One region of the Furfurilactobacillus rossiae genome, then DNA from elsewhere that is predicted to be linked to it. Evidence: riboswitches for the same ligand, from Rfam matches in the RefSeq annotation. Region 1 holds a riboswitch; the other holds the start of a gene.
What was found. Region 1 has a riboswitch for lysine ahead of LROSL1_RS12240 (aspartate kinase). Riboswitches for the same ligand answer to the same signal wherever they lie in the genome.
Positions count from the first base shown of each region.

Region 2: linked by a shared signal. The riboswitch ahead of LROSL1_RS04090 (amino acid permease) and the one ahead of LROSL1_RS12240 (aspartate kinase) in region 1 are both predicted to bind lysine.

Region 1 is NZ_CP040586.1:2,534,360-2,546,324, reverse strand. Features, by position in the region: gene LROSL1_RS12265 (helix-turn-helix domain-containing protein) at 1-131, opposite strand, end outside; gene LROSL1_RS12260 (ABC transporter ATP-binding protein) at 319-2,037, opposite strand; gene LROSL1_RS12255 (hypothetical protein) at 2,588-2,737, opposite strand; gene cls (cardiolipin synthase) at 2,905-4,350, shown strand; gene dapF (diaminopimelate epimerase) at 4,414-5,445, opposite strand; gene LROSL1_RS12240 (aspartate kinase) at 5,438-6,847, opposite strand; lysine riboswitch at 7,039-7,222, opposite strand; lysine riboswitch at 7,370-7,547, shown strand; gene lysA (diaminopimelate decarboxylase) at 7,751-9,082, shown strand; gene dapD (2,3,4,5-tetrahydropyridine-2,6-dicarboxylate N-acetyltransferase) at 9,340-10,053, shown strand; gene LROSL1_RS12225 (N-acetyldiaminopimelate deacetylase) at 10,084-11,232, shown strand; gene dapA (4-hydroxy-tetrahydrodipicolinate synthase) at 11,286-11,965, shown strand, end outside.
Region 2 is NZ_CP040586.1:876,340-888,304, forward strand. Features, by position in the region: gene LROSL1_RS04070 (MarR family winged helix-turn-helix transcriptional regulator) at 466-924, shown strand; gene LROSL1_RS04075 (lp_1002 family arylesterase) at 1,183-1,980, opposite strand; gene LROSL1_RS04080 (GNAT family N-acetyltransferase) at 2,074-2,619, shown strand; gene LROSL1_RS04085 (Rrf2 family transcriptional regulator) at 2,727-3,251, shown strand; lysine riboswitch at 3,350-3,533, shown strand; gene LROSL1_RS04090 (amino acid permease) at 3,657-5,267, shown strand; gene LROSL1_RS04095 (deoxynucleoside kinase) at 5,628-6,275, shown strand; gene serS (serine--tRNA ligase) at 6,576-7,877, shown strand; tRNA gene LROSL1_RS04105 (tRNA-Leu) at 8,330-8,411, shown strand; tRNA gene LROSL1_RS04110 (tRNA-Thr) at 8,419-8,492, shown strand; tRNA gene LROSL1_RS04115 (tRNA-Gly) at 8,518-8,589, shown strand; tRNA gene LROSL1_RS04120 (tRNA-Arg) at 8,613-8,686, shown strand; tRNA gene LROSL1_RS04125 (tRNA-Pro) at 8,732-8,805, shown strand; gene LROSL1_RS04130 (DHH family phosphoesterase) at 9,036-9,992, shown strand; gene LROSL1_RS04135 (hypothetical protein) at 10,128-10,697, shown strand; gene LROSL1_RS04140 (hypothetical protein) at 10,900-11,289, shown strand; gene LROSL1_RS04145 (DMT family transporter) at 11,328-11,965, shown strand, end outside.

The DNA.
Region 1 (11,965 bases):
AAGCGATGAACCCATAGGAGAATCGTTTCATTGTTGGCAATATGGTATTTTCTGGCCAATTGAATGGAACTAATACCCGTTAAATATTGTGTCACAATAGAAATTCGTAACTCTAAATTAAATTTAGTCATAATAAATCCCCCGAGATTGTTGTCCAATCTCGGGGGTTCACTTCAGTGACGGCCTTTCCCAGGTAAATAGGGGCCTTAACCTGAAAGTAGGTAGAAACGATGATAGCAATAATAACGATCGTAAAACTAATCTTATAACGTTTCAGATAATGATAGAAGAAACGCATTGAGCGACCAACGTCTGACATTAGGCTTCCCCCTTTCCCTTTTGAGTCTCATAAATTTCTTGATAGAAGTGGTTATTAGCAACTAATTCTTGATGGGTGCCTTCACCTACAAGTTTCCCGTTATCGAGGACTAAAATGCGGTTGGCGTTGATTACTGATGAAATTTTTTCTGCAATGACAAACGTAGTTGTGCCTTTTAGTTCATGGTTCAAAGCTTCCTGAACCAGCTTTTCTGACTCGGCATCTAGCGCAGATGTGGAGTCGTCCAGAATCAAAATCTTTGGCCGGCCAATCACGCCTCGCGTAATGGATAATCGTTGCTTTTGCCCACCAGAAAAGTTGCTGGAACGTTCCTCGATATTAGCATCGTAGCGATTTGGCAAACGGTCAATGAACTCAGCAGCTTGCGAAATCTTGCTGGCTCGATCCATATCAGCAATTGAGGCATTTTTGAGACCTTGCTGAAGATTATGCGCCACAGTACCGGAAAATAGGATGGCCCGTTGCAGTACAAAGGCGACTGTTTTACGTAGTGAACGTTCATTGACGTCTTTCAAGTTAACGCCGCCAACACTAACCGTACCGCTTTGCGGGTCAAACAAACGGGGGATGAGCTGAGCTAGGGTGGACTTACCAGCCCCAGTAGCACCAACGATGCCAATCATTTCGCCGGGTTTAACGTCAAACGAAATATCTGACAGAGTTGGTTGATCATCACCATCATAAGTGAAGGAAACGTGGTCAAATTTAACAGATCCGGTTAAGTCTTGCTCCGGCACATCCTTCTTATAAACGATGTCTGGCTCAGTGTTCATGATTTCGTTTAACCGGTTTAAGGACACCATTGCACGAGCGGAAAAGGTGAGCATCATACCACCATTAATAATGGCAAACATGATTTGCATCAGATAATTAATAAATGACGCAATGGCAGCAACGGCACCTGGATGTGTTTGGGCAATGTCGCCAGTGAAGTAGATGGCGGCAACCACTGCCATGTTCCCAATCAACATAAAGGCGGGAATCATTAATGAAAAGAGAATACCGACGCCAATATTTTGGTCGTTCAGTTTGTCAGAGACAGTATTGAATCGTTTTTGTTCATTGTTTTCTTGATTGAATGACTTAACCACGCGGACTCCAGTTAAGTTTTCCTTAGCCAGTTCGTTGACACGGTCGATTAAAGTCTGCATTAAACCAAAGCGGCGTCCCATTCGACCAAACGTACTAAGAACGACAAGCATAACAAGGACAATCTGAATCACGATGATCCACCAAAGCTGTGGCAGCGTGTTCAACGCGAGAATCAGCGCACCGACAAACATGATGGGAACTCGAATCAGCGCTTGGAGGACGGTCATAATTAGGTTTTGTACCTGATTGATATCGTTAGTTAACCGGACAACTAAACTGCCGGCTGAAAAACGTTCGATGTTACTAAAAGAAAATGCCTGAATTTTGCGATAGGCCATTTCCCGAATCGATGCGGCCATTCCCATGGCTACTTTAGCGGAGAAGATGGTGTTCAACACACCGGCAATCAAACCAACGAGCGCGATGACAATTAATGTGATCCCAATCGTTAGTATTTTATGATTATTGTTGGCGATGATGGCATTGATCACGTTTTGCAGCAATTTAGGTTGCCACAAACTGGCGGCAGCCATTACGGCCGCTGAAAAGACAGCCCAGAAGATCCCCCAGGCAAAGGGTTTTATGTTGGCGCGGATAATTTTCAAGGTTAATTAACCTTCTTTCTATGAACTATTGTTAATTTGATTTTTCGGTGATGGGCTTATGCTACCGGTTGTCAACATTGAAACTTCGCTGCGGGACCGGTTCAAGCCGGGAGTGCACCGTCTTTCACCTCGCCGCCAAGCCTCTGAGAACCGCGAGTCTTGGCGACCGTCCGTGCTGTAAATTCGAGAAGCCCATTCGAATTAACACCACTTTCACTGCTTCGTTTCAATGTTGACGCCCTTTCGCTCACATTCTGCATCAAATTAACGTTATCACTGTGTAGAATTGCGTGTGAGATAAATTACTATTCGGAGCTTTTATTGAAATGTGAGTGGAGGCAAACAGGGACAGAGTTTCGTGGTAGCAATACTTAGTGGGCGTACTTGGACCACTTAGTATTGCAGGGCGACTTCTGAGATCGGGTTATGAGCTCAGAATCGAGACCCAAGACCGTCTTGTGGGCTTGGGTCGGTCCCATGAAACGGCGTCCCTGTTTGCTGTAACGGTCAGTCTTGAAAGAACTAATTTTGTACTTCAATTTACACAGGTTTAATGTCGCCGATGAAGATAAATGGCGACAATGATAACGATGATGAGGAGCAGAATGATGGTACTCCGCGAATCATGCCCCAAAGCTTGTCGAAGCAAACGGAAATACCCAATCCCGTGAGGCAAAAAGACGCCTGAAATGGACCACATGTGTGTTGCCTCCTAAATTACTTTGTTTGACTTATTATACGCATTACAAAAATTATGAGAAAGCAATAAGTTGTTTGTGAGCAAATTTCCACAAAAAGGGGTCGCGTTGCTTCCTAAAGATGAGTAAGATGAAATTAGCATTTACGCGTATTGGAGGACCAATCCAGATGAACTGGGCACATTTTATTTTTGAAACAATTATCTATGTAAACGCGGTGTTGGCGTTCATTACCGTGTTTCGTGAACCGCGTGATATTTCAGCGACCTGGGCCTGGCTGCTGGTGCTGGTGTTCTTACCGATCATCGGTTTCATTGCTTACGCCTTTGTCGGTCGGCGATTGCCGAAGAATCGACTATTTCAAATTCAGGAACAAGAGCAGTCACAGCTTGATGAGCAGCTAGCGCTCCAGCGAGCGGAGTTGTCATCAGAGCGAAATGACGCGGATGATGTAACTGCCACCGCGTTAGGTACGGTCAATCTTTTTATCGAGTCAGATCAAGCCTTTTTAACTCGTAATAATCGAGTGCACATTATTTCTGATGGGAAAGTGCTGTTCCACCAGATGTTTGAAGACATCGAACGGGCTAAACAGAGTATCCATATCGAGTTTTATACGATCTATAATGACGACATTGGTAACGAGCTGTTGCGTTTGTTGATTCGTAAGGCGGAAGCTGGCGTGGCTGTGCGGGTGCTATACGATTCATGGGGTTCAATGGGTGTGCGGCCTAAATTCTATGATCCGTTGCGAGCCGCGGGTGGGGAGGCATATCCCTTCCTGCAAACGCGTAGTGCGTTAGTGGATTTTCGTTTGAACTTCCGTGATCACCGTAAGATTGTTGTGATTGATGGAGCCATTGGCTATACCGGTGGCTTTAACGTCGGCGATCAGTATCTTGGCCGTAAAGAAAAGTTTGGTTACTGGCGTGATACGCATCTTCGCATTGTTGGGGCAGGCGTTTACGGACTTCAGTCACGGTTTATTCGTGATTGGAACGCTACCAGTCGTACCAAACCGTTAAACGTTACCAACGATTTCTTCCATATCACCAAGGTGAAGGGTGAAACCAACATGCAGATTGTTTCATCTGGTCCCGATTCTGATAAAGAGCAGATTAAGATGGGCTACTTACGATTGATTAACTCAGCTCGTAAACGGCTGTGGATTCAGTCGCCATACTTAATTCCGGATGACTCCGTTCTAGATGCGCTTCGAGTCGCGGCCGGCAGTGGTGTAGATGTCCGCATTATGATTCCAAGCAAGCCAGATCATGCCTTTGTATACCGGGCAACCGAGTATTACGCAAAGCAGTTGTCTCGAAACGGCGTCAAAATTTTCAAGTATCGCAACGGTTTTATCCATTCTAAAACGATGGTCGTTGATGACGGGGTTGCCTCTGTTGGATCGGCGAACTTAGATTTCCGTAGTTTCAAACTAAACTTTGAGGTCAATGCCTTTCTGTATGATCCTAAAGTGACCGCGGAGTTGGCTAAGCTATTTGAAGCCGATATGCGCGTCAGTGAACTGACGACATATGAGACGTTTGCTCAACAATCGTATTGGCGTAAGTTCAAACAAACATTTTCACGCCTATTGTCACCAATTCTGTAGAGAATAAATATAAGGGATTGGTTTCGCAGCTAGATTGCGGAACCGGTCCCCTTTTTTGCAAGCTTAATGTTCATCTGCAGTTGGACGGACATCACCAAATGACCAATGTGGTAACTGGGACACGAATTGGTGGTAGGCGGTCTCTTCTTGAGTTGCGGCAACCTCTGCACTGGCAAGGTTGCCGGCGTGTAAGTCAGCTTCGCTCAAACGCAAATAGTCAGTGAAGGTCGCGTTGCCGATTAGGTCGATAGTGTACGCGGCGTTTTGGTGATGGACGCGCGTTTGAACCATGCCACCTGGATTATAGATGGTCAGGAGTTGGTCAAGCTGAGCGGCTGGATGAGTCAGTACCCAAATTAGCGATGTGGCCGACATGCCGGTACCACAGGCGTTTGTAAAACCAACGCCGCGCTCAAACGTCCGCACAAAGAGGGTAGTGTCATTGATTTCCCAACCAAAGCTGACATTGACGCCATCAGGAAACCACGGGTTTTGACCGTTTAATTGTTGCCCGAGTGTGCCCAAAAAGGCGGTTGTTAACGCATTGGGATGATTATGGTCTGTGAGACTAATCAAATGCGGGTTTGGCACGGCCACAGCGGAAAAGGTTGCCGATGAATTTGTTGAAAACGACAAGTTGTTCTCGTTTAGAAGTGGTGTTGTCGGGATTTGATGTAAACCAATCGAAGCAGCATCGAAACTGATGGGTTGAATGCTGACACTAAACGCGGGCACATCTGGCGCAAACGGAGTCACTTGATGAACTGGTAAATCAGCCGCATCTGTTTCAACTTGGAAGTCCGTTTGATGCGTTTGTTCTGCAAGATAGCGGCTGACGGTTCGTAAGCCGTTGCCACACATGCTTGCTTGGCTGCCGTCGCGATTGAATACCTGCATTCGGCCAATTGCGTTGGGATGACGACTGTCACTGACGACCAGGACGCCGTCTACTTTGCCCAGCCCTGCTGGTGCTGTGTCGTTGACTTGTTGCGCCAAATGACTGAGTTCAGCTGAGGTGAGGGCATGTTTAAGTTGTCGTTGATCAAGCAGGTAAAAACTATTTTCAGAACCATGAACCCGAATTAAATTAACCATGGGTAACCTCCTGTGCTGGTTGACGAAGTGGCAAACTAACTGGTTGATTAAAGAAGTCATTATAGATGAGGCGAACGGCGTCATCAGCCTGCGCTTCGCGAACACCAATCATGATGGAAATTCGTGACGCCCCTTGGTTGATCATTTGAACACCAATGTGGTGAGTGGCTAGCGGGTGCAAAATCCGGTCAATGACACCGACCTGATTGCGCATACCTTCACCAACCACCATCAAGATCGCGTAATCATCGATCCACTGCAGGCGGTCTGGTTGCAACGTTTCTTTGATATCTGCTAGCAAACGAGGGAGGACATCTGTCGGAATTTGATTGCGATCGAAGATGATCGTTAAATCGTCAATTCCTGAAGGCATGTGTTCGTAGCTAATGTGGTAGCGGAAGAGGATCTTGAGCAACTTTAATGTGAAGCCAACTTCCCGGTTCAACAGATACCGGTGCAGGTAGAGCGCTGCGAACCGTTTGGAACTGGCGACACCCGTGATTAATCGTTTAGGCTGTGACTGATTCGTTGGTACAATCAGTGTTCCTGGCGCACTGGGATGATTGGTATTCTTTACGCAAATGGGTACCTGACCTTCAATGGCAGGAATAATTGCCTCATCGTGAAACACTGAGAAACCGGCATATGAAAGCTCACGCATCTCAACGTAGCTCATCTTAGTGATTGGGGCTGGGTTAGCGACCACGTTGGGGTTCGCGGCGTAGATGGAGTCGACATCCGTAAAGTTCTCGTATTCAGTTGCATGCAAACCACGAGCAAGAATGGCACCTGTGATGTCTGAGCCACCACGGGAAAAGGTTGCAAGTTGACCGCTGGTTGTATAGGCAAAGAAACCAGGGACGACCCATAGTTTATCTTCCGCTAGCAGCTCCTGACGGGCCACGGCCAGGTGTGTGTATGTCTGGGCCAAAATGGTCGCGTTGTTTGGCTCCTGCGTGGCAATTAAGCCAAGTTCGTGTGGGTCAACGTAGCGAGCGGCTAATCCCTGCGTATTTAACACCAGCGCTAGTAACTGTGCGTTTAACTTTTCCCCATGGGCTTTAAACGCAGCCATTCTAAAGGCTGGGCCACGAAATGATGTCGTTGGTAGGGCCAAAATTTGATCTGCCAGTGGCTTAAATTGAGCTGCCGAAATATCAAACGCTGTTGCGATTTCTTGATATCGGTCGATGATTTGCTGGCCGATTGACTGCTGTGTTTTACCATGCGCACGTGCGTAATCAATCAGTAAATCGGTAACTTTTTCATCGTTCTCATTTCGTTTGCCGGGTGCTGAAACGACCACCACGCGGCGTTGCCTATCCATTTGTAAAATCTGTATGACGTCGTTAAAATGCGTCGCATCTGCCAAAGAACTGCCACCAAACTTAATTACTTTCATCGATCCTAACCTCGCTTACCACGGTCGTTTTTCCAAACTGACCATTGTTTTGATGTTAGAAGGGGAATCGACACTGAAATCATTCACACCCACGATTACATTTAAAAAGCGCACCCAATGACTTTGTTTAACGAGGTCATTGGGTGCGCTTAGTCTAATCGAACGTAATCGATATAGTACCGGTTATGTATGGTCGTAGATAGCGCCCCGCAACTTTTTTGTTAGTTGCGACAGTCCTTGGGCTGTTAACCCAAGTCCCAACCCTAACTGAGACGAGTCAGTCAAAGTTTCGGCGAATCATCCTTTCACTAAGCGTCGTTAACCTCGTCGATTTCCTCTTAGTTACTTTTAATCTTCGCAACCTCTTCTATGATTACTGGCAATTATAGCGAATTAGTTTTCAATTACAATAGCTAAATGAAAATAAATGTAAACGCGTTGGTACAGCGTTTTACTTGGAAATATAAAATTCAAATGGGGACTTGACGGGTTATGAAAAGAGCGATATGCTCATTAAAATTAAATGTGAAAAGAGGTTGCAACCAACAAGAGTAATCAGCGGAGTCGGGTCACGACATAGAAACTGATGAAAGGGGCGGTTGCCGAAGCTGGACGATTGACCATCGCTTTGGCTGGGATGTTGATGAACAATCAGCAAACTGTCGTGATGAAAAATTCATCGCGGGGCGCTTACGACATTCAGAAACGAAATGAATTTATTTTCGGGACTCTTTTGCGTACGCACCTATGCAAATGAGCCCCTTTTTCGTGCTATGTGTCTGTGCTTTCGGTTGTCAATGTTGACGCCTTTCAGTTTACCTTGCAAAGATGATCGCCGTATAGGCAAAGCGCATAACCGTTTGAACAGACACATAACTTCTAAAAACTAAAAGGAGCAAAAAAATGACAACAACAGTTGAGTCAACGACAAATCATTTAATGATCGGCGGTATGGATACCGTCAAACTGGCAGAGCAGTTTGGCACACCGCTGGTTGCTTACGATACGCAGGATATCGTTCGCCAGGTGAAGGCCTTTCAACAGACGTTTGCTAACCATCGAATTGATGGCATCGTGAGTTACGCGTCGAAAGCCTTCTGCGTGAAGGGAATCTATCAGCTGTTGGCGCCACTTGGCGTACATGCGGACGTTGTGTCAGCAGGCGAAATGGCAACGGCGTTTGCGGCCGGCTTTCCAGCATCTCGACTGAGTTTTCACGGGAATAATAAGTCTGTGGATGAACTGACAATGGCACTGGATCATCATCTTGGCACGATTATTGTTGATAATTTTGTTGAGCTTCATTTATTACAACGTTTGCTACAAGAACGGGGCGCAACCATTGCGATTCAAATTCGAGTGACCCCCGGCGTTAGTGCCCATACACATCAGTACATTCAAACGGGTCAGGTCGATAGCAAGTTTGGTTTCGACATTGGTTCTGGTCAAGCGGATCAAGCGCTGACAGAAGCCTTAGCGGATGACCATCTAGAGGTTCGTGGCGTTCATGCACATATTGGATCGCAAATCTTTGAGAGTACCGGCTTTGTAATGGCAGCCGAGAAACTGATTGAATTGCTGACCCATTGGCATGATGCGTTTGGCTATTCCGCCCAGGTGCTAAATATAGGCGGCGGGTTCGGCATTAAATATGTGGAAGGTGACGATCCACAATCACCGGAGGACCAGCTTGATACTGTGTTGACGACGATTGAGGCTAGGTTAGGCAATCATCATCTAGAAATGCCGGAGATTTGGATTGAACCTGGCCGGTCGTTAGTTGGTCCGGCAGGAATCAATTTATATCGGGTTGGCGCAAACAAACGTGTCCCCGGTTTGTTACCATACGTGGCCGTTGATGGCGGCATGGGGGATAACATTCGACCAGCGTTGTATCAGGCGGCATACGAGCCGGTATTGGCTAATCATGTTGAAGATTCTTCTAAAGAAACCATCCATATTGTCGGTAAATATTGTGAGTCCGGCGACATTCTAGTAAATGAAGCGACGTTGCCCGTTACGAAAACAGGCGATGTGATTGCACTCTTAGCCACCGGTGCATACGGTTACTCGATGGCCAGCAACTACAATCGTAATCCACGTCCAGCCGTCATTTTTATCAATCACAAACAAGCCAGCGTCGTCGTCCGACGCGAAACTATCCGCGACATGCTCGCATTAGATGAGGATTTTAAGAAGAGTGCCACCGAAGCCCTGGGAGAAGTTGAGCAATAACGTGGAAGGCGTAGCATTCGGTGGGCTGCCGGATGAAACGCCTTTCAGGTTATGCGCAGGCTTCTGGGCGACAGGTGCACGTTTAGGAAGAGTGATGCCTAACTTCGGTTGAATCCGAGCAATAAGAAACGAGACGGAGTATTCGGTGATTTTCCGAATGCTTTGGCTTGTAGCCTATGCACAGGATTCAGAGGTTAGGTGCACGTTTAAAAGAGTGCCGCCGAAGCTCGGTAAGTCAATCATTGAGGAGGATTCACATGGCAGAATTAGATGCGACACAAATCATTCATACGATAGCGACCGCTAAGAAACAAACGCCGGTCAAGGTCACTGTTAGTGGCGATCACTTACGTCAACTGACGATTCCAGATGGCATTGAAGCGTTTATGGAAGATCATACTGGTACGTTGTTTGGCAGCTGGCCGGTAGTAAAACCATTTCTTGAAGTACACCAAGATGTGATTGCGCAAACGCATGTGGAAACTAATGCCACTAATTCAGCGGTTCCGTTATTAGATGCACGTGAAATTAACGCCCGCATTGAACCGGGTGCCATCATTCGTGATCAGGTGGTGATTGGTGATCACGCTGTCATTATGATGGGTGCGTTGATCAACATCGGCGCAGAGATTGGTGCTGATTCAATGATTGATATGGGTGCCGTGCTTGGTGGGCGTGCAATCGTTGGCAAACATTGTCATATCGGTGCCGGCGCGGTGCTAGCCGGGGTAATCGAACCAGCTTCTGCAGAACCCGTGCGCATCGATGATGATGTGTTGATTGGGGCTAATGCAGTGGTTATTGAGGGCGTTCATGTTGCGGAACACGCGGTAGTTGGTGCTGGCGCTGTGGTAACTGAGGATGTGCCAGCTAATACCGTTGTTGCTGGTGTTCCAGCTAAGGTAATTAAAGTTAACGATGCGAAAACGCAGGCTAAAACGAAACTTCAAGATTCGTTACGAAAGCTCTAGCACGTTTGACTGAAAGAAAGCTGGTACTGCATGTCTGAAACGTTAGATTTAATTCATATTCGCCGTCACTTGCACCAAATTCCAGAGTTGGCACTGCACGAAACTCAAACAGCCGCATATTTACGGCAAGTCATCGAAATAATGCCTCAGCAATGGTTGACCATTCATCACATAACAAGTCTGCCAACTGCTTTGATGGTTAAAGTTCAAGGAAGTAAGCCGCAACGGTGTATTGGGTACCGCACTGATATTGATGCCTTGCCAGTTACAGAGGCGACAGGATTGCCATATGCCTCGACAAATCCCGGCAAGATGCATGCTTGTGGCCATGATATTCACATGACGGTGGCCCTAGGGGTGCTCAATTACTTTGCTAATCATCAGCCCAAAGATGACTTATTATTTTTCTTTCAACCGGCTGAAGAAAACGACAACGGTGGCAAGTTGGCCGTTGAAGCTGGCGCCTTTACTGGCGAATGGCGACCTGATGAGTTTTATGGCTTGCATGTCAATCCGGAGCTATCTGCAGGCGTGATTGGATGCCGCAATGGCACACTATTTGCCGGCACGACTGAAATTAACGTGGATTTTGTTGGCAAAGGCGGGCACGCGGCTTATCCGCACTTGGCTAACGACATGGTAGTGGCTTGCGCCAGTTTTATCATGCAAGCGCAGACCGTCGTCTCTAGAAGCGTTGACCCAATTGAAGGGGGCGTGGTGACGTTTGGCAAACTGAATGCTGGTAGTATTCGCAACGTCATTGCTGGCCGTGCCAGGTTAGAAGGAACCATTCGCGGACTAACGCAAGCGATGATTGAACACATTGACCAGCGGCTACAGGCAATCGCCAATGGCATCGCTACGAGTTTCGAGTGCGAAGTCAATGTTGAACTGAATCAGGGCGGTTACTTGCCGGTAGAAAACGACCCACGGCTGACAGTACCATTTATTCAATTTATGAAAAATGCGCCAGACGTGGACTTTATTGAAACGGCGCCGGCCATGACTGGCGAGGACTTCGGATATATGCTGCATCAATTTCCTGGCACGATGTTTTGGTTAGGCGTAGATGGTCACGCGCCGTTGCACTCTGCCAAAATGACGCCGGACGAGTCCGCTATTAACAAGGGTGTCACCGCCATTACTGAATTTTTGGAGGAACGGATGACAAGAAAGTGATGCTCGGATTCGGTTGAATCCGGATGGCTCTCATTGACAAGGAGGAATTTAAAATGTTTGAACAAAATGATTTATTAACAGCGATTATCACACCGTTTACCGAAGATGATCATATTGATTTCGACGCATTAACGCGATTAACAAATATGCTCATTGAAACTGGTTCACGCGGTTTTGTCATTGGTGGGACGACAGGTGAGACGCCGACGCTAACGCACGAAGAAAAGATTGAACTTTATACCCGTTTTGCACAGATTGTGGCTGGTCGAGGTGTCGTTATCGCTGGGACAGGCAGTAATAATACAGCTGCGACGATTGCCTTTAATCGGGAAGTAGATGCGATTGACGGGATTGATGCAACGTTGGTCGTTGTCCCTTATTACAACAAACCTAATCAACGGGGAATGGTTGCCCACTTTACGGCGGTTGCTCAAGCCGCTACTAAACCGATCGTCATTTACAACATTCCTGGCCGAACTGGTGTCAACATGACTAACGAAGCGATTCTCCAACTTGCACAAGTGCCGAACATCAGCGGTGTAAAACAGTGTGGTAGCGATGCAGATTTGGCGGCGTTAATTAATGATGCGCCAACAGATTTTGCTGTATACAGTGGTGAAGATGCCCAAGCGTTATTAGTGAAGGCACTGGGTGGGACTGGCGTCATTTCCGTTGCCAGTCACATATATGGTCCAGCGATGCGACAGGAATATGACGCACTAGAACAAGGCAA
Region 2 (11,965 bases), 1.1 Mb from region 1:
TGAAACTTTCACAATGGTGCACAGAAAACTTTAATCAGACGCTACTGCAAAGTTTGCAAATGAATTGGCTAGTCGAAATATGGAACTGTTAAAAAGGGTGCAATCTACTAAGACGTTGTCAACAATCTTGTTGGGATTGAAATATTTGATAAAAATAACCGCACACAAGAAGTAATATTTTAGGTACTGAAACAAACAGTACAATAACTCATTATTGCTTAATACATCGTAAATGATTGGCTCATACATGTTTGCTGCCGATTAAAGCAGAGAACGCTTTATATTGCGTAACTCTTTAGCCTCGTTTCTCAAAAGAAGAGGTTTATGTGGGGTTGATTACATTGATTTAGGGATGAGTGAATTGAGCAAAAATAATGAGCTGAGGTAATGTTTGAATCGCATGAATTTTTAGGCACTAGCTTACAGACGCAAACCACTCTAGACACATCATTAGGAAGTTTAAATATGGCAAAACAGCAGACGGCTACACAAATTGTAATTGAAATGATGGAGGAAAGTTATCTACGTGATTTTCTCAAAGTTGAGCAACATTTAAAATGCATTGGAAAAAATCTTGGTGTTGGCTGGCGTGGATTATCCTTGATTAATCAGATTGCAAAAAATGATCGAATTACTTTAGATGTGTTGGCAAAACAAAATCATATTACCAAGGGTGCTATTTCTACACAAATAAAGACGTTGTTGCAATTTGGTCTAATTGAAGTTGAGGTTAGTCCGGGTGATCGGCGTCAGCATTTCATTCACCTTACACTCAAGGGAAAACGGGTGATCAAAGAATTAGATGTTCACGAAAAGAAAACAGTCGCGGCAATCCTTGAAGAAATGAGTCTCACAGAAATCACACAGTTGAGTCAATACTTTGAACACTTTGTAGCTGTGTTAGATCAAAATGTAGAAGACTAAAAATATTGTGTGACCGATTACGATTTCATTTCAGTTGATCATTTCGTATTGTGTCATGTCATCTTTATTAGGGACAAAAGTAGTGCTTATTTATTGATTCACCGATTTAACATTAAGCAAAATCGGTTTCAGACAGTAAAACGGACATTCAAGGGGAAATCTGAATGTCCGTTTTACTGTTTATTTGCGGTGCAAATTGTATTTACTGTTTGTAAATAACTTGTCAAAAATAAGCTATTAACTTAATGTGAAGACAACTTATTTGCTGAGTAAATCGTTTACCCATTCGATGGCCAAAGTTAACCAGTGGGCCACGTGTGGTAAATCTGTCCCGGGTTTCCACGCCGTAACGTTGTTGGCAAGTGCCAAACCGTGTGGTCCGTGGTTAAAGACATGGAGTTCAAGTGGTAAATTGTGATTATAACTTTCCTGAACGTACGATAGTGTGTTTGTTACAGGAACTGCTTGATCTTCATTGGTAACCCAAACGAAAACGGGCTTGTTTTTCACGGTGACGTGTTGTTCAGCGGCATATTTAGTTGGATCGTCAGTCCATTGGGCAATGGTTTTTTCATCCTTGGGGAAGCCTAATACTGGGCTGATGACGGGATAACCAAGGATGGCGCCGGCTGGTTCCAACACACTGGCGGTAGCGCCGGTGGCCTCACTTAACCAGGATGAGGACCAGTAATCATTGTAGAGTGCCACAATGTGACCACCCACCGACATCCCAAATGGAATAACAGCGTTATTGTCGATTGGCAAATCAGGATTTTGCTTGAGTTGACTAATTGTTTGACCGAGTTCAACTATCGGTGCTGGTAGTAGGGGTGTGACTTCGCCGACGAAGGAGTACCGTAAGTAGACGGCATTGAACCCCTTGGCAAAGAAGGCTAAGGCGACACTTTCGGCTTGTGCTTCAGGAATATGAGTGTACGAACCACCAGGAACAACTACAATAGTTGGAAAAGTGGTTTGACCTTGTTGACCGGGTCGATCTTGCATAAAACCTTTATAATAACTGTGCTGGTTTAACATTTTTTTGACAATTTGCATGACTTTCACCTCGTGTTTATGATAGAGCCCAAGGGTGACGGAGTGCAACTAATTCGTGATGTAACGGTAAAATTGATTTGGAAGGTAATGAGGATGGCAATAGCATTAAAAACGGCACGTTTAGAGCTACGAAGTATTCGAGAATCTGATTTATCGGCTTTCACTCAAATTGTCGGTAATCCACGTGTTGCGATGCCGGCGGGTTTCCAACCAGTTCATAACGAATTTGAAGCGCGTTTTTTAATGCGCCAAACATTAGGGCAACGCTGGATTTGGGGTGTTGCCCGTCAGACAGAGGACCAAATTATTGGTACTGTTGGGCTATACGGTAGAACAGGACATGATGGCGCATTGGTGCACGGTGAAAGAGATATTGGCTACATGCTTAACGAACATTTTTGGGGTCACGGATATATGCCTGAGGCGGTGATGGCGGTCTTAACATATGGCTTTGATCAAGGGTTGCAAGCGGTGTGGGGATCTTACTTTTCAGATAATGAACGCTCGGCGCGTATTTTTGAGCGATTTGGGTTTCAATTTGATCATGAGATTCAGCATTCTGCAACTGATTTTTTTGCGCCAGGAAAAACAGAGCGCTTTTTTCGGTTAACACCAAATGATTTTGCATTGCATCAGTGAAATGTGATCGAGGTTAATGGTTGAGTTACGTTTATCATTACTGTTTGGTATGCTATGATGGCAATGGTAAGTTATCTCTATCGTGATAATTAGGTTAGGAAGAAATTATGCAATTAACGAGGGGCTTTGAGCAGGCCGCATGTATTTTAGCGTTACTCGCAACCCAAGATACGAATGTACCCATCACATCTGAAGTCATTCACACTAGATTGGGTGGTTCACAAACATATATGCGAAAAATCATTCGCAAATTGGTCGTTGCTGGTCTAGTTAGATCCGTGTCTGGTAATCAAGGTGGATTTACGTTGGGGCGTAATTCACGTCAAATTACTGTTTGGGATGCGGTGGTGGCGACAGAGGGCGATATTCAAACATATCCCAACAATGGCTTGATTGATCGGGTATTCGATGATGTTGAACCACTGGCTAACCGTGGCACGCAGGTGTTGACAGACATTTTTGTTGCTGCAGATCAACAGTATAAACATGTATTACAAGAAACATCGGTTCATCGGATTTTAGTCCATATTTTTCAGTCACAAATTATCCCGACTGTTGATTGGAATGAAAGTACGGTTAACTATCCGAATTTTACTGCCAAACTAAAGGCACTTCTCCATGGAGAAAATTAGCGTTTTCTCGGGTAAATGGGTGATTGATTTGATGAATACGTTTTCATTTTCGCTGAAAGCCTTGCAATTTGTGGGGCTTCTTTTTATACTCTGTTTATATCGAATGAAGAGGTTGCGACAATCATGAGTCGCCAGGTCGAGAACGTACAGGTTCTGTAACGCTTGGTTAAAGGGTGCGTCGCCGAAATGAGTTACTGCTGTATCAGTATCTTGTTGGGACGTTGGTGAATAATCAACGAACTGTCGTGGTAAATAAAAACGCCACGGAGCGCTATCTAACGATTGACCAGGATGAATTTGACGGTCGGTTTGTTTAGCGTGTCTTTGTGCATGATAAACAGACCGGCCTTTTATTTATTCAGATTACATCAAGTGCTTCTCTTTAGAAAATGGGAGGAACTCGATATGGCAGAAAATGAGAATCGCGCGGTTCGCCGCGAATTGAAGACGCGACATTTATCAATGATTGCGTTAGGTGGCAGTATTGGAACAGGGTTGTTCGTTGCATCCGGTTCCGCAATTTCTGCAGCTGGCCCTGGTGGTGCTTTGGTTGCTTATGTGGCAATTGGGATCATGGTCTACTTCTTAATGACCAGTTTGGGTGAGATGGCAACTTACATGCCGCTGACTGGTTCGTTTGCCGCATATTCAACCAAGTTTGTGGATCCCGCTTTGGGATTCGCGATGGGGTGGAATTACTGGTTTAACTGGGCGATTACGTTAGCCGTGGATGTTTCGACGGCGGCCTTAGTTATGCAATTTTGGTTACCAAACGTACCGGCATGGATCTTTAGCATGATCGCATTAGCAATTATTTTCACTATCAACGCATTATCGGTTCGTTCGTTTGGTGAAACAGAGTACTGGATGTCCATTATCAAAGTGGTCACGGTCCTGATTTTCTTAGTTATTGGGACCTTAACGATTTTTGGTATCATGGGCGGTCACGCAACTGGTTTTTCAAACTTAACTTATAAAAAGGCCCCATTTGTTGGCGGTGTGCCGGCATTGCTCTCCGTGTTCGTCGTAGCTGGTTTCTCATTCCAAGGGACTGAATTAATTGGGATTGAAGCCGGTGAAAGTGAAACACCTGAAAAGAGTATTCCCAAGGCGATTCGCCAAGTGTTCTGGCGGATTCTGTTATTCTACATTTTGGCAATCTTTGTTATTGCTTGCATCATTCCTTATACAAGCAAGGATCTGTTGGGCTCAAGTGCCACAGACATTGCCATCAGTCCATTTACGCTGGTCTTCCGTCGGGCAGGGTTAGCTGCAGCCGCTAGTGTGATGAACGCGGTTATCCTAACGTCTGTTATTTCATCTGCTAACTCGGGGATGTACGCTTCCACGCGGATGTTGTATTCTTTGGCAAACGAAGGCTACGCACCAAGCTTCTTTGGTAAAACGAACAAGCGCGGGATTCCTATGGCTTCGTTGGTTGGAACCACAGTTATTGGATTATTAACTTTCTTGACCAGTATTTTTGGACCTAAGTTGTATATGTACCTGGTTGCTGCTTCTGGCCTGACCGGGTTCATTGCTTGGTTGGGGATTGCGATTAGCCATTACCGCTTCCGCCGCGCCTTCATTAAGCAGGGACATCAGTTAAGCGAACTCCGTTACCATGCAAAGTGGTTCCCATTCGGCCCGATTTTGGCATTCGTGCTGGGCATCGTTGTTATTGTTGGCCAAAACTTGAAGTCGTTTGCACAACTCGATTTGCAAGCTATTCTGGTAACGTACATGAGTGTGCCATTGTTCTTGATCCTGTGGGGTTATTACAAGATTCGTCACCGCACTCATATCATTCCACTGGACAAGGTTGACTTGACGCCAAAAACAAATGGTGAAAGTTACACTGCTGCTGATGCTTCGGCTGCCTCAGGTGATATTGAAAGCAGTGCAACGGTTGAAACGGTTGCACAAACGGGCAAAAAGACCACAAGCGCAACTTCGGCGGTTCACGATTTGACGAATGACGAATCGGTAGCACCTAAAAATGATTCGAATAAATAGTTGAACAGCTTTATCTTGATTAACCATGAAACCAAATAGAACTCGCTTGGTACAAATACAAAAATTTGTACCAGCGAGTTTTTTATTATATTCAAAGCTAAATGTCATCAAATAAATATATTTAATTTTGGTCGGGCACAATATGAAAAGGCTATCTTTGTTAGTATGGCTCGTTTTGATAAAAAATGAGGTCGTAAATTCAGTTATGACAGAAAGATTACGTTTTAATTTGTAAGCTACAATATATGGCGAGATTCTACGAGCGTGATACAATATGTAGGTAGTTAAAGGATAAACACGTTCTGTCACGGTTGACCACGCATTGTGGTGCGGTTGATAGAGATCAGGGGAGATAAAGACATGATTGTTTTAGCAGGAACGATTGGTGCAGGAAAAACGAGCTTAACTGATTTATTGGCAAGTCACTTACATACACAGGCCTTTTATGAATCAGTGGAAGATAATCCAATTCTGCCATTATTTTACAAGGACCCAAAAAAGTACGCATTTTTGCTTCAAATCTACTTCTTAAACAAGCGGATGGATTCTATCAAAGCTTCTTTTGCCGATGATGAAAGTGTTATGGATCGGTCAATTTATGAAGATTCATTGCTTTTTCATTTGAATGCTGACTTAGGTCGTTCAACGGAAACAGAAGTTGACATCTATGACTCTTTATTAGAGAACATGATGCAGGAATTGCCAGATGCACCACATGAAAAGAACCCTGATCTTTTGATCCACATCGACATTTCGTTTGACACCATGTTACAGAGAATTCAAAAACGTGGTCGTGAATACGAGCAAATTGATAACGATCCTTCATTGTATGAATACTACAAACAATTGAACGATCGTTATACAGCTTGGTATAACAATTATGATCATGGTCCTAAAATGCGGATCGATGGTGATAAGTATGACTTTGTTGAAGATCCAGATGCAGCAAATGCCGTTCTTGCACAAATTGATGCAAAATTGAGCACACTTCAATTAGCGACTGCTTAATTTGCATTAATGGGGTTGCACCAACGATTTAGTTGCTATAAGCTGTCAATAGACATAAACAGATATTAAACACAGTTGCATTTAGTATTGCGATTAAGAGAGCCGGTGGTTGATGAGAACCGGATCGCGATCATTCCAGCAACAGTTAAAGTGGGCGGTTAATCCCGCACGGCGAAAGTCGTTAGCATGTTCGAGAGCATCAGTAATGGTGAACTTGGGTGGTACCGCGAATTAACGTCATTCGTCCCAATTGTGATGGGATGAGTGGCGTTTTTTTGTGAAAAAATTGGAGGTAGTAAAATGTTAGACATTAAACGGATTCGTAATAATCCAGATGAAGCTAAGGAAAAGTTGGCAACGCGGGCAATTAAGCCTGAGCAAATTGACGACGTAATCGCGTTGGATGAACAACGCCGTGATTTACTCAAGCAGACGGAACAATTAAAGGCTAAACGGAACACGGTTTCGGATGCCATCAGTGTTGCCAAGCGAAATCATGAAGACGCCGATAAACAGATTGCTGAAATGCGTGAAGTCGGTGCTGATATTAAGGCATTAGACACCAGGTTGGCCGATGTATTGGACGAGTTCAACGATAAGATGGCCCGCTTACCCAACTTCCCACATGATACGGACCCTGTTGGCCCGGACGAAAATTATTCTCGTGAAGACCGTAAAGTGGGCGCTATTCCTCACTTTGATTTTGAACCGAAAGCACACTGGGATATTGGTGAAGACTTAGGTATCTTAGACTTCAAACGTGCAGCTAAGGTCTCTGGTGCTCGGTTTGTGTACTACATGGGGATGGGTGCCAAGCTTGAACGTGCCGTTTACAACTTCATGTTGGATCAACATGAAGAAGAGGGTTACGAAGAAGTTATTCCACCTTATATGGTCAACAGTGCTTCAATGTATGGTACTGGCCAATTTCCAAAGTTCAAAGAAGACGTTTTCCAAATTCAGGATCAAGATTTGACATTAATTCCTACTGCGGAAGTGCCATTGACAAACTACTACCGTGATGAAGTGCTGGATGAAGCACAATTACCAGTTTATGTGACTGCATTGTCACCAAGTTTCCGTTCTGAAGCAGGTTCCGCTGGTCGTGACACTCGTGGTTTAATTCGGATGCATCAATTCAACAAGGTTGAAATGGTTAAGTACGTTAAGCCAGAAGAATCATATAAAGAATTGGAAAAGATGACCGGCAATGCTGAAAACATTCTACAAAAACTTGGTTTGCCATACCACGTCATTACTTTAGCAACCGGTGACATGAGCTTTACTGCAGCTGAAACGCATGACCTTGAAGTTTGGATTCCACATCAAGAAACTTACCGTGAAATTTCCAGTTGTTCTAACTGTGAAGACTTCCAGGCGCGTCGAGCACAGATCCGTTACCGCGATGCAGATGGTAAAGTTCACTTGGTTCACACGTTGAACGGTTCCGGTTTAGCTGTTGGTCGGACGGTCGCAGCTATTTTGGAAAATTACCAAAATGAAGATGGTTCAGTTACCATTCCGGATGTGTTGGTTCCTTACATGCATGGTGTGACTAAGATTACTAAAGAGAACGCTCACGCAAAGCACGTTGAAGACTAATTGCTCGGCAATTTAAACAAACGAATCATGTGATGACTACCATTATGGTGGCTAGCATGGTTCGTTTTTTTATTAGTGTTGTTATTTCGTTGGTTGCACGGCTGTCAGAGTATGAGCGGAAGGGTTGAAATCTATAGTGAAGGCGTTGTGAATTCGGTGGAGTTGCCGTATTTACAACACGGACGAGCTTGAAGACTTGTTCTTTAAGGCTTCAAGTCGAAGTGAAAGACCGGTTTTGGGGCTTGAACTGGTCCCACAATGATTTCAACCATGACAACCGAACGCGGAAGCTTTTCTGTAAGCAGAATTTGAATAGTAAGAACTACAGTTAACCACGGTTAATGAAAAATAAATGGCAAAAATTGAAGAAAAATGCGGAACAGTGTTGACAGTTTTTGAGCCTAAATGATATTATCTAATAGTTGTCTGATGAGGGAACAGAATCAGATGCTGCGGATGTGGCGGAATTGGCAGACGCGCTAGATTTAGGTTCTAGTGTCTTTTGACATGGAGGTTCGAGTCCTCTCATCCGCATCATGTTGCCGACTTAGCTCAGTTGGTCAGAGCACCGCTCTAGTAAAGCGGGGGTCGGAGGTTCGAATCCTCTAGTCGGCATGGTTCCATTTGTTTTATAAGTTATGCGGAAGTAGTTCAGTGGTAGAACATCACCTTGCCATGGTGGGGGTCGCGGGTTCGAATCCCGTCTTCCGCTTTTCATAACGCTGTTATGAGAATGCACCCATAGCGCAACTGGATAGAGTGTCTGACTACGAATCAGAAGGTTGTAGGTTCGACTCCTACTGGGTGCATCACGATGACCGCTGCCAGGTGCTGGTGGCGGTCATTTTATTTATCGGGACATAGCTCAGCTTGGTAGAGCACTGCGTTCGGGACGCAGGGGTCGCAAGTTCAAATCTTGTTGTCCCGATCATTCTTTAAAACGAACAGTCGTTAGTCAATGTTGACTAGCGGCTGTTTTTTTGACTGTTTTTGTTGTCCGCAACACAAAACAAGCTATTGATTTAGTCGTCAAGTTGCGAAAAATATGGCATGATAAACTTATAGACAGATCGAACGTTTGAAGATCTATCATTCAACTGTGTTGGCAATTGCAATAATTATTGCAGGACATCGGTAATTAGAGGGAGTTCAGTTATTATGAGTGACACAACAGCAATTTATAACGCCATTGAGCAGGCGCAGACAATCATTATTCACCGTCATCAACGACCTGATCCAGACGCGTTAGGATCTCAGTTTGGCCTTAAGCTTACTTTACAGCATGCGTTCCCGGATAAGCATATATTTGCGGTCGGGACAGTTCAAAATGATCTTGGCTGGTTAGGTCAGTCAGACACTGTTTCAGATGACCAGTACACAGACGCATTAGTAATAACGGTTGATACGGCCAACACGGAGCGCATCGACGATGACCGGTTCAATCAGGGCCGGCAACTCGTTAAAATTGACCACCATCCTAATGATGATAATTATGGTGACTTATCATGGGTGCTGCCGGACGCATCCAGTACTTCGGAATTAATTGTTGATTTTATCGATGCACATCAAGATGCTCTGAGCTTGACACGTGATGCAGCCTTGCTGTTTTACGCGGGAATTGTTGGTGACACTGGTCGTTTCTTGTACCCAGCCACCAGTGCACACACATTCGCCGTTGCCAGTGAATTGTTGGCAACAGGAATTGACGCCGCTGAAGTGGGGCGCCATGAAAATGAGTTAAGCCGTGGCCTTGGCCGTTTGATGGGCGATGTTTTAGCTAACATTGAAATTGACAACTTTGGTGCCGCTCATTATGTGATATCACAAGCTCAGCTAGCCTCTCTGTCGTTAGCAACAAGTGAGGTTCAGCCGCTGGTATCGACGCCGGGCCGCTTGGCAGATGTTCGCGCTTGGTTATTATTTGTAGAAAATCCTGACGGTAGTTACCGGGTTCATTTACGTTCCAAAGGACCGGCGATAAACGAATTGGCAAAGGCCCACCATGGTGGTGGTCACGATTTAGCCAGTGGTGCCAATGCTGCAGATCAACAGGAAGTTGACGACATGATTGCGTCTTTGAGCAAGTTGATGCAGCAATGGCAACAGACGCACTAAACAGTTGCCTTGTTAAGAATCCTAATAATTTATAATTATCATTTTCTTGATGACAGTATATTTAGGAACTGATTAGTTGGTTGAAAATTGATGCCATGTTACTTTAGGGTTAAAGCATCCTAGGAAGTGATGGCTGTGGATATTAAACATGAACATGCGGTAACCGTTTTTGAGGAGTGGTTGATGATCAAACGAAAAGACCGTCGTCATTTTCGTTTGATTCGCCACTTAGCATACTTAGATTGGATAATGACAGGCGAAGGTGCGTCGCCGGCGGTTGAAGACTTGGCGGCAGCCCAGGCGGTTAGTCAATTGGATAATTCAGAGTTTTTGCAATGTCTCATGAAATTACCTTATCGGCGTCAGGTATTGACCGGTGATGGCGAAGACGTGTTAGCGTGGTTTGATCATGTCGAAAAAACTGCACACAGTCATCTATTCAGTAATATTGGATTACTAATGGAAATTGTCTTGGATGAAGAGGCTGGTCACTCAGTCCAACAATGGGACTCAACTACAATTGCGACTGCTCACCAGTTAGCTGAATTATCTAACGATCAGCTACTAACAGTAATCAGTCAGCTAGCTAGGGCAAAAAAACAGCCAAGACTGTCAGAGAGTCAACGTGCAATCGGTCACCAGCATGATCACCGTCTTCATTTGTACGGCCAGATTGAACCGGTTAATGATCCGCGACAAATTTGATTACATGAGTTGGCAAATGTAAAAAAGTTTCAACTAGACGAGCTGTGTTATTAATTAGTCATCGGCAATCGATGTGATTGATATCATGGCTCTTTCATGTGGACGACGGGTGACGTTTCACGAACTTGGGAGCCCATCACTTTGTGTTCACCGTTAATTCATGGTTATAATAAGTTATTATGTTAAAAAGGGGATGGTCAGAATGAATCAGAAGGCGAAACGTGCAACCGTTGCTGTTTGGTTACTGATGATCTTGTGTGTGATTTTATTGACGATTTGGCCGGCCATTCACTACATTACGGTTGCTAGTTTATGGCGGTGGTGGCTAGCTGTCGCAATTTATAGCGTGGCCTTTGGTATCGGGTGGCACAAACGAAACCAGCGTGCTGGTCGCTTTATTTTATCGATTACGGTCGCTTTAGCTGTGGTGTTTGGGCTATTTGTGCTACTAGTGGCACTTTTTGCTGAAGAGGGGCTAGTCCGTTACTTTGTTGGTCTCATTGCACTGCTTGAAATCATTGCCGGCATTGTCTGGTATTCAGTTGTGTACGAACGTCGTAACCGACTGAAAAATCGCCATTGGGATGCTTAACTTCTGTGCCCCGATGACCAGTCGTTGGGGGAAAAATTGTGGAAACACGTAATGGACATATTTTAACGGGAATATTGCTAGCCAGTGGTGGTTCAATGCTGTGGGGTGTCTCCGGCGTGATTGCCCAAACGTTGTTTGAAAATAATGTCGTTACCCCTGCATGGCTGACGACAATTCGGATGACACTGGCTGGGATTCTACTTCTGCTTTTCAACGTTATGCGCCATCAAGATATTTTTGCTGTTTGGCGGTCATGGAAAACGGCCAGGCAACAAATTATTTTTGGTTTGGTGGGATTAATTCCTATCCAATACTTTTATTTTTTAGCAGTTCATTATGGCAACGCTGCGATTGCAACCATCTTGCAGTTCTTAGGGCCAATCGTAATCACGGTGTATTATGTGATCTTTCATCATCAACTACCATCACGTTCAGAAAGTATTGGGATGGTATTAGCATTGCTAGGCGCTTTTTTTGTCGTTACTCATGGTCACATTACGCATTTAGCTGTTTCACCAGCGTTATTGTTCTGGGGGCTAATGTCGGCGGTTGCCGTGGCGACCAGCACGTTATTGCCGCGACCGCTGCTACCAACGTTTGGCTCAGTCAACGTAAATGGTTGGGGTTTGCTGATTGGCGGGATCGCAATGAACTTTATTCAACCAATGTGGGTTGG